3 linked regions of the Lactiplantibacillus plantarum genome follow. Each later gene encodes a partner of the first gene's protein in a complex. Links are inferred from orthologs where the notes say so. Each region holds a gene or a part of one and is shown in the gene's direction. Other genes may lie near its edges. The genes, in order: E5260_RS05595, E5260_RS14325 and E5260_RS12890.

Region 1 (2,961 bases):
TGAAGCCGTATTGGCCAAGGAGGCCACCGCCGTTGTTATTGCCACGACGATTGCCGCCATTAGGACCAGCTGGCTGGGTCGGTGGGGTCTGTTGTTGCCGGTAAGCGTTATTAGGATCAACGCCACCCTGCATTGCACGGAAAATGTCGTCAAGACCACCAAAACCGAATGGATCTTGTGCCATATCAGCACCTCCAACTCCGTTATTTGGTTGCTGTTCCTGATTCTTTAGCAGTTGATAGCAATTTTGACAAAGGTTGATTTGTCGCCGCTGACCGTTGACGCTCGTATATAAATGGATCGTCGCTTCGTTCTTATGGCAATTGTCACAAAGCATTATGCTGTCACACACCTTTCGCATCAGAAATATAACTAAATCGATTAGGATCATAGTTAAAGGTTCATCGGCTCTTTGACCTTTGTTGACCTTTGACTATTAGTATAGCGAATTTACGGACTGTTGCAAGTGAAAAGCCTCAGGGTCAAAACTGGACGTGCGGCCGGGATAATTCGCAATGGTTGATTGATTCAATTATTTCTGAATAGTCTGGATAGTCGCAACTCATAGCTTGTCATGTAACCGGATTCGTTGTATATTAATTATCTGGTTAGGATAAGTGATGATGTAACTGTCTGTCTATATTATAGTACAAAGCGGTTTTTTTGCATGTATCGAGCCTGACCAGTTTTGATGTTTGCAGCGCATCGTTTTTCATTGGTGACCGTCAACAGCCAGTGAGCGGCGGAGAACTTTGTTCGTAAATATCAGAATAATGATGCAGTAATGTGTCAACCTAACTTTGAGGAGGCGGTAATTGTTTGGCAACGGATTATACCCAGTTAATGGAAGCGTTGCGTCATGGCGAACGCGACAGTTTTACCGTAACGCCGGATGAATTTATGGCTTTTCACGACGCCTATATGAAGTATGAGTATCGTAAACGAGTCATTGGTACGGCGGACTTAGATGGCCGCATTGTTTACCATTTCGAGAAGGATGGTAAGACAACCAATTAATAGGCCTAGCTTGAATGAAAGGGCTTGTATTTTAATTGGATAATTGCTATCATCATTATTAAGGGCTCTTGAGTATACGTGTTGGCGGCAACTCGAATTGACTCGGAACCAATTTTAAATTTATTTATCTTGAAGGAGATCGAATAGTTATGGAAAAGAAAGAATTTCACGTTATCGCAGACACTGGTATCCACGCACGTCCCGCAACTTTATTGGTACAATCAGCAAGTAAGTTCAACTCAGAAATTACGTTGCAATACCAAGACAAGTCCGTTAACTTAAAGTCCATCATGGGTGTTATGTCACTCGGTGTTGGTAAAGACGCTGACGTTACCATTTCTGCTGAAGGTGCCGACGAAGCCGACGCTATCGCAGCTTTAACTGAAACGATGAAGAAAGAAGGATTATCTGAATAATGGCTGAAAAGGTACTAAAAGGAATTGCGGCCAGTGATGGTGTTGCAATTGCTAAGGCCTATATGCTAGTTGATCCAGATTTATCATTCGAAAAGACAACAGTTTCCGATACGGATACTGAAGTTGCACGGTTACATGACGCTTTCGATGCTTCCAAGGCTGAACTAAAGGTCATTAAAGACAAAGCGGTTGAAAACTTGGGTGAAGAAGAAGCAGAAGTTTTTGAAGCTCATATCACCATTTTGTCTGACCCAGAAATGCTCGGACAAATTGAAGGTAAAATCAAGGATGATAAAGTCAATGCTGAAGAAGCTTTGAAGGAAGTTACTGATACTTTCATTTCAATGTTTGAAGCGATGACGGATAATGCATATATGCAAGAACGAGCCGGTGATATTCGCGACGTAACGAAGCGGGTCTTAAGCCACTTGTTAGGGGTAACCTTACCAAGTCCAGCTTTAATTGACTCCGAAGTAATCGTGGTTGCCCACGATTTAACACCTAGTGATACAGCTCAACTTGATCGTAAGTATGTTAAGGGCTTCATTACTGACATTGGTGGTCGGACTAGTCATTCAGCCATCATGTCACGGACGCTTGAAATTCCAGCGGTCGTTGGATCTGAATCTGCCACGACTGATATCAAAGAAGGCGATACGGTCGTCTTGGATGGTATCAACGGTGACGCTTTAGTAGCCCCAACGGATGCTGAAGTTGCTGATTACCAACAAAAGGCTAAAGACTTTGTTGCGCAAAAGGCTGAATGGGCTAAGTTGAAGAACGAGGCCACCGTTTCTAAGGACGGCAAGCACTTTGAATTAGCTTCTAACATCGGGACACCTGACGATATGGATGGGGTTTTGGATGCTGGCTCTGAAGCCATTGGATTATTCCGTTCAGAATTCTTGTACATGAACAGTTCAGAATTACCTGACGAAGATACCCAATTCGAAGCTTACAAGAAGGTTGTCGAAGGGATGAACGGCAAACCCGTTATTGTTCGGACCATGGATATCGGTGGTGACAAGGAATTACCTTACTTGCCATTACCTGATGAAATGAACCCATTCTTGGGTTATCGGGCTATTCGGATTTCCCTCGATCGTGATGACATCTTCCGGACCCAGTTACGTGCGTTATTACGTGCGTCACATTACGGTCAATTACGGATTATGTTCCCAATGATTGCAACGCTTGACGAATTCCGTAAAGCCAAAGCTATCTTTGAGGAAGAAAAAGCCAAGTTGGTTGCAGCTGGTACGCCTGTTGCTGACGACATCAAGCTTGGTATCATGATTGAAATCCCAGCGGCAGCTATTTTAGCTGACCAGTTTGCTAAGGAAGTCGACTTCTTTAGTATTGGGACTAACGACTTGATTCAATACTCATTTGCTGCTGATCGTGGTAACGAACAAGTGTCATACTTGTATCAACCATACAACCCATCGTTGTTGCGTTTGATCAAGCATGTTATTGACGCTGCTCACGCGAACGGCCGCTTCACGGGTATGTGTGGTGAAGTTGCTGG
Region 2 (3,032 bases), 1.8 Mb from region 1 along the record:
CGTAGCCATCTTCGTTGCGGGCAACGATGGTCGAACCATCCATGCTAGCAGCTTTCCCAACCAATATTTCGGTACAATCAGTATCTTTTTTCATTACATAGGTCACTCCTTAGTTAATTATAAGTATAGGAGCTTGCGAGGGGATTTCAACGTTAAATCGTATTCGTAATCATTTAAATAATAAAATGATGAGAGAATTGCCAGGTGTTTTCTGCATAAAATGTTGAATTTAATTGTGAAAATGAAATCATAGCTGACGAAACAAGTTTAATTAGTCTGCTGGTATTGCCGATATAAAAGTGTTTATCGATACTGTGCCAAATTTTAACTTTGTGAATTAGTGAGTTTAATTGTGGCACAGTTTCCTGTGCCACGGGTCTAACTAGAAGTTCTTGAAACCGCTTACCACGATGGATATGATTAAGTTGTTAAGAAAAAGGAAGGAGCTTTACCTAATGAGTGAAAATGTAAATACGAATGCAACCCAAAGCGCTCCTGTTGCGAAAAAGAAACTGGGCGTTAAGGCACGCGTTCAAAAATTTGGGAGTGCACTAAGTAATATGGTTATGCCGAACATCGGCGCCTTCATTGCTTGGGGCTTAATTACCGCCATCTTTATGGCTGGTGGTTGGTGGCCTAATGCTGGATTAGCTAAGATGATTCAACCAATGGTCCATTATTTATTGCCATTATTGATAGCGTTTACTGGTGGGACTTTGTTTGCCGGTCATCGTGGTGGGGTCGTTGGTGCGATTGCCACTATGGGGGTCATCGTTGGTTCTTCAATCCCAATGTTTATCGGTGCCATGATTATGGGGCCTTTAGGCGGTTGGTGCATTAAGAAGTGGGATGACGCCATTTCCGATAAGATTAAGAGCGGGTTTGAAATGTTGGTTAACAACTTCTCCGCTGGGATTATCGGGATGTTACTAGCAATCCTGGGTTACTTTGCAATCGGCCCATTGGTTGCTGGTGCAAGTGCTGCTATGGCTGCCGGTGTTGACTGGATCATTAAGATGAAGCTATTGCCATTAGCCAACGTCTTCATTGAACCAGCCAAGATTTTATTCTTAAACAATGCGATTAACCAAGGTATCTTAACACCGCTTGGGATTCAGGCTGCATCTAGTGCGGGTAAGTCAATTCTGTTCTTGCTAGAACCAGATCCAGGTCCAGGTCTTGGGGTCTTATTAGCCTTTGCCTTGTTTGGTAAAGGGACTGCTAAGGCTTCTGCACCCAGTGCGATTATTATTCATTTTCTTGGTGGGATTCATGAAATTTATTTCCCATACGTATTAATGAAGCCAGCATTGTTCCTAGCTGTTATCGCTGGTGGGGTTACTGGGACAGCCACATTCAGTTTACTAAACGTTGGTTTACGTTCAACACCTTCACCTGGTTCCATTATTTCATTACTATTAATGTCACCAAAGAGTATTTCTAACTACATTGGTTTAATTATCGGGGTAACGTTAGCAACCTTAGCATCATTTATCGTTGCCGCAATTGTCTTGAAACGTGACAAGTCGACCGGTGATGATGACTTAGCCGCTGCTCAAGGTAAAATGAGCGACATGAAGAGTGGCAATGCTGAAGCTGCTAGTGCGACTGACGCTGAACCAGCTGATGTGATTGCTTCATACAAAGATGTTGACCATATTATTTTTGCCTGTGATGCCGGAATGGGATCATCCGCAATGGGGGCTTCCTTATTACGGGATAAAGTCAAGAAGGCTGGCATTAGCATGTCCGTCACCAACACGGCGATTAGCAATTTGAAAGACGAACCTGGTTTATTAGTGATTACGCAAAACGAATTAGCTGATCGGGCGGCTCAAAAAGCACCACACGCCTTACGGTTAGCCGTTGACAACTTCTTGAGTAGTCCAAAGTATGACCAAGTTGTGGTTAACTTAAAGGCTCGTGATCAAGTTAGCGATGCTGCACCTGCATCCGCAGCACCACAAGCAACGACGGCTGCACCCGACGACCTACCAGCTAACTTAGATTTGAGTGTTGTTGATGAAATTGTCTTTGTTCACCACGATGGTCATTTAGGAACAGCCACAATGGCAACGTCCTTGATGAAGGATCGGGTCAAGAAAGCCAACAAGCATGTGAGTGTTAAGAACTTAGGAATTGACGAATTGGCTGATAATAATAGTTTATTAGTTGTTTCAAGTGCAGAAGCAGCTAAAAACTTAAAGACCCGTTACACGCAGGTCCAAGTATTAATTACTGACGATCTATTGAGTTCACCTAAATATGATAAGATGGTATCAGAATTGAAATAAAATGATATTATTACCATTATCGTATGAGGTGGCATCATGGTTAAGTTTACACAACGTCAAGATGAGTTGCTACAGCTGCTACTAGCGAATCCCGCCGGCCTTTCAATGAGTCAGATTGAAACCGGTCTCAATAGTAGTCGCCGAACAATTTATCGCGAGTTCAGTAATTTGGAATTGGTATTAGCCAATGCTGATTTGAAAATTGTTAATGAGAAGCATCACTTTCAACTAAGTGGATCGCAGACGGCCCTGGCCAAGTTTCAAAGCCAATTGACAGCAGAGCGGAAGATTGCACCGGCGTTTGACTCACAAACGCGGCAAAACGCCCTAGCTTGTCGGTTACTGATGACGGGCCATTCCGTAAAATTAAAAGAACTTGCGCTTGACTTTGATGTGAGCGTTGCAACGATTTCAAACGATTTGACGGCATTAGCAACACCATTCGCTGACTACGACTTATCAATTGAACGGTTGAAGTCCCGGGGGATTCAGGTGGCTGGGACTGAGGGTAGTATTCGCAATCTGTTTGCCACCATTTTGAATAATGAAATCAACGACTACGAGTTTTTTAAAACAATCGGGAAGTTGAACCAAGGCTTAGCAATATCAGCAAGTGATGAGCAATCGTATTTTTTGAACTTACTGGACGCCCAAACGTTGATTATCTGTTATCAAGCAGTGCGAAGTTTGAAGAAAAAGTACTTTTCTTCGGTGCCGGATGGTCAGCTACAACAGTTG
Region 3 (3,153 bases), 1.5 Mb from region 1 along the record:
AGAGAAGGCGAGGACCAGGCATTGATTAGAATGAGTAGATGGTGGTGGCGTATCTTGGTGGGCGGCTTGCTGGTTAGTGGCGTGGTTTACCCCGCACAAGCGGCCGTAACGACTTATCCGATTACAGGGATTCAGGTGGTGCAGCCGCGGGTCTATCAGACGAATAGTCAGAACGGTGTCGGTTACCATTTAACCGTCGTGCGTCATCAGCGTGCCCAATTGCGTGTTAATTTACATTTAAAGTATCACCAGCATACACAGTGGACGCGTACTGAGCAAGCTGATATTTATCGCAACGGGCATTACCAACGCTTCTACTATGTGCATAATGGTCATCAGCAGAGCGGCTGGATAGCTGCTAATCAGCTAAAACCCGCCAGTACGGCGTCGGTTCAACTGCGGGTACCACTGATTGACCAGCTACCGGAGTTGCCAACGGGGTGTGAGATGACAGCGACTACCATGATGCTGCAGTATGCCGGCGTTAATATTAATAAGGAACAGTTTGCCAGCCACGTGCCGCGCAGTTCGAATCCTAACACTGGCTTTGTTGGCGATCCTGCTTCGGCCTATGGTATTGGTCTCTACATCTACCCCCAAGGCTTGTTACCAACGATCCGCCACTATCTGCCGTCCGCTGTAGATCTCAGTGGGGTGGGCCTGCAACGAATTAAAGTGCAGCTCGCTAAACGTCATCCGGTAGTCGCTTGGGTTCAGGGACTCGATGGTTTTGCGAGTCATACAGTGACGCTCACTGGATATACAGCGGCAACTATTAGGTACAATGATCCTTGGCGTGGTCAATCCGGACAGATGGATAACCAAGCGTTTGAGACGATGTGGCAATTAAATGGTCGTCGGGCACTGAGCTATTAAGAAATTGATACCATAGTTAACATTAGTTACTGTTTCATAATTTTATATTAAAAATACGCTATTTGACACACAAAATAATCGTTTTTAATACTGTATCGCACTAGTGTATCAACTTCTAGCCTGAAATAAGGGCTTTTAGCTTTAGTGTATTTTGGCACGGAATTTGCATATATATAAGTGAGTGCGAAAAAGATTGCGCTTACAGTATCAAAAACATAAATAGTTACAGGCAATTTAGATATTATTTATTCGTTTTATATGACTGTAACGAAAAAATAGGAGGTACAAAGATGGTAAGCATTATCATTGCTAGTCACGGCGAATTCGCTAAAGGCATCTATCAATCTGGATCAATGATTTTCGGCGAACAAGAAAACGTTCAAGCCGTTACGTTGATGCCTAGCGAAGGCCCTGACGACATCAAGGCTAAGTTGGAAAAAGCCATTGCTTCATTCGACGATCAAGAGCAAGTCTTATTCTTAGTCGACCTTTGGGGCGGTACACCATTCAATCAAGTTAACGGCTTGTTTGAAGCACACAAGGACAAATGGGCAATCGTTGCCGGTTTGAACTTGCCAATGTTAATTGAAGCGTATGCTTCACGACTTTCAATGGATTCGGCACACGAAATTGCCACGCATATCATTGAAACTGCTAAGGATGGCGTAAAGGTTCGTCCTGAAGCATTAGCACCTAAGGAAGAAAAGGCTGCTGCCGCTGCAACGACCAACAATAACGCTGGCCGGCCAGGGAAGTTGGAATATGGGTTAGCACGGATTGACTCGCGACTCTTGCATGGACAAGTTGCTACTGCTTGGAGTAAGACAGTTAACCCAACTCGGATCATTGTTGCGTCTGATAACGTTGCTAAAGACGAACTGCGGACTAACATGATCAAGCAAGCAGCGCCATCTGGTGTCAAAGCGCACGTTATTCCAATTGCTCAAATGATTAAGATTGCTAAAGATGACAAGCACTTTGGTGGTCAAAAGGCGTTGGTCTTATTCGAAACACCACAAGATGCATTACGTGCAATCGAGGGTGGTGTGCCAATTAAGACATTGAATATTGGTTCGATGGCTCATTCGGCTGGTAAAGTTCAACCAAACAAGGTTTTGGCATTTGATCAAGATGATATCGACACTTACCGTAAACTTGAAAAAGACGGCATCGAATTTGATGTTCGGAAGGTTCCAAGTGATGGTAAAGAAAATATGGATAACATTTTGAACAAAGCTGAAAATATGTTGAAGGAACAAAAGTAGTTCCAAGAATATCAGAAAAGATGGAGGATTAAATCATGAATTTGAACGTAATTCAAGTGATTTTAGTCGTACTTGTATCATTTTTAGCTGGTATGGAAGGTATTTTGGATGAATTCCACTTCCATCAACCAGTTGTTGCATGTACCCTAATCGGATTAGTAACCGGACAATTAGTCCCATGTATTATCTTAGGTGGGAGTTTACAAATGATTGCCTTAGGTTGGGCCAACATTGGTGCCGCCGTTGCACCTGATGCTGCGTTAGCATCAATTGCATCTGCAATTATTTTAGTTTTAGGTGGTCAAGGCCGTGCCGGAGTTACTTCAGCTATTGCGATTGCCGTTCCTTTAGCCGTTGCTGGGTTACTCTTAACGATCATCGCTCGTACGTTAGCAACTGGGATTGTCCACATCATGGACCGTGCCGCTGAAGAAGGTAGTTTTAGTAAAATTGACTTCTGGCAATGGGTTGCGATCTGCATGCAAGGACTTCGTATTGCGATTCCAGCCGCTTTGATTTTGGCCGTTGGTGCTACGCCAGTGAAGGCAATGTTAAACGCTATGCCTAGCTGGTTAACTGATGGTTTATCAATCGGTGGTGGTATGGTTGTTGCCGTTGGTTATGCAATGGTTATCAACATGATGGCTTCTCGTGAAGTTTGGCCATTCTTTGCTTTAGGTTTTGTTTTAGCTGCGATCAGTGAAATTACTTTGATTGGTTTAGGTGCAATTGGTATTTCCTTAGCCTTAATGTACTTGGCACTTTCAAAGCAAGGTAACTCTGGCAATGGTGGTGGCTCCAACACGGGTGATCCGGTTGGCGACATTATCGACAAGTATTAGAGAAGGAGGCAAACTGAGATGTCTGAAACTACAAATATTACTAAAAAAGTTACATTAAGTAAAAGTGATCGTCTGCATGTTTGGTGGCGTTCAACGTTCCTCCAAGGTTCATGGAACTACGAACGTATGCAAAACGGTGGTTGGGCTTATTCTTTAATTCCAGCAATCAA

What was found.
Region 2: the proteins of E5260_RS05595 (region 1) and E5260_RS14325 are in contact, whole or in part, in an NMR structure (PDB 1J6T), measured with the Escherichia coli proteins. The link is inferred for Lactiplantibacillus plantarum from one-to-one orthologs.
Region 3: the proteins of E5260_RS05595 (region 1) and E5260_RS12890 are in contact, whole or in part, in an NMR structure (PDB 1VRC), measured with the Escherichia coli proteins. The link is inferred for Lactiplantibacillus plantarum from one-to-one orthologs.

Annotation. Positions count from the first base shown.
Region 1 is NZ_CP039121.1:1,220,108-1,223,068, forward strand. What follows is about bases 1-2,799. They hold E5260_RS05595 (phosphocarrier protein HPr), read left to right. Parts: upstream 1-1,166; coding sequence 1,167-1,433; downstream 1,434-2,799. Other genes in these bases: E5260_RS05585 (ATP-dependent Clp protease ATP-binding subunit), read right to left, coding at 1-337; E5260_RS05590 (hypothetical protein), read left to right, coding at 820-1,017; ptsP (phosphoenolpyruvate--protein phosphotransferase), read left to right, coding at 1,433-2,799. Also shown: more of ptsP, read left to right, coding at 2,800-2,961.
Region 2 is NZ_CP039121.1:3,029,869-3,032,900, reverse strand. Bases 5-2,874 are described here. They hold E5260_RS14325 (PTS mannitol-specific transporter subunit IIBC), read left to right. Parts: upstream 5-455; coding sequence 456-2,294; downstream 2,295-2,874. Other genes in these bases: E5260_RS14320 (BglG family transcription antiterminator), read left to right, coding at 2,331-2,874; E5260_RS14330 (C69 family dipeptidase), read right to left, coding at 5-94. Also shown: more of E5260_RS14330, read right to left, coding at 1-4; more of E5260_RS14320, read left to right, coding at 2,875-3,032. UniProt on the Escherichia coli protein: The phosphoenolpyruvate-dependent sugar phosphotransferase system (sugar PTS), a major carbohydrate active transport system, catalyzes the phosphorylation of incoming sugar substrates concomitantly with their translocation across the cell membrane.
Region 3 is NZ_CP039121.1:2,728,716-2,731,868, reverse strand. The notes cover bases 163-3,153. They hold E5260_RS12890 (mannose/fructose/sorbose PTS transporter subunit IIA), read left to right. Parts: upstream 163-1,166; coding sequence 1,167-2,141; downstream 2,142-3,153. Other genes in these bases: E5260_RS12880 (PTS system mannose/fructose/sorbose family transporter subunit IID), read left to right, coding at 3,002-3,153; E5260_RS12885 (PTS mannose/fructose/sorbose transporter subunit IIC), read left to right, coding at 2,177-2,983; E5260_RS12895 (C39 family peptidase), read left to right, coding at 163-876. Also shown: more of E5260_RS12895, read left to right, coding at 22-162. UniProt on the Escherichia coli protein: The phosphoenolpyruvate-dependent sugar phosphotransferase system (sugar PTS), a major carbohydrate active transport system, catalyzes the phosphorylation of incoming sugar substrates concomitantly with their translocation across the cell membrane.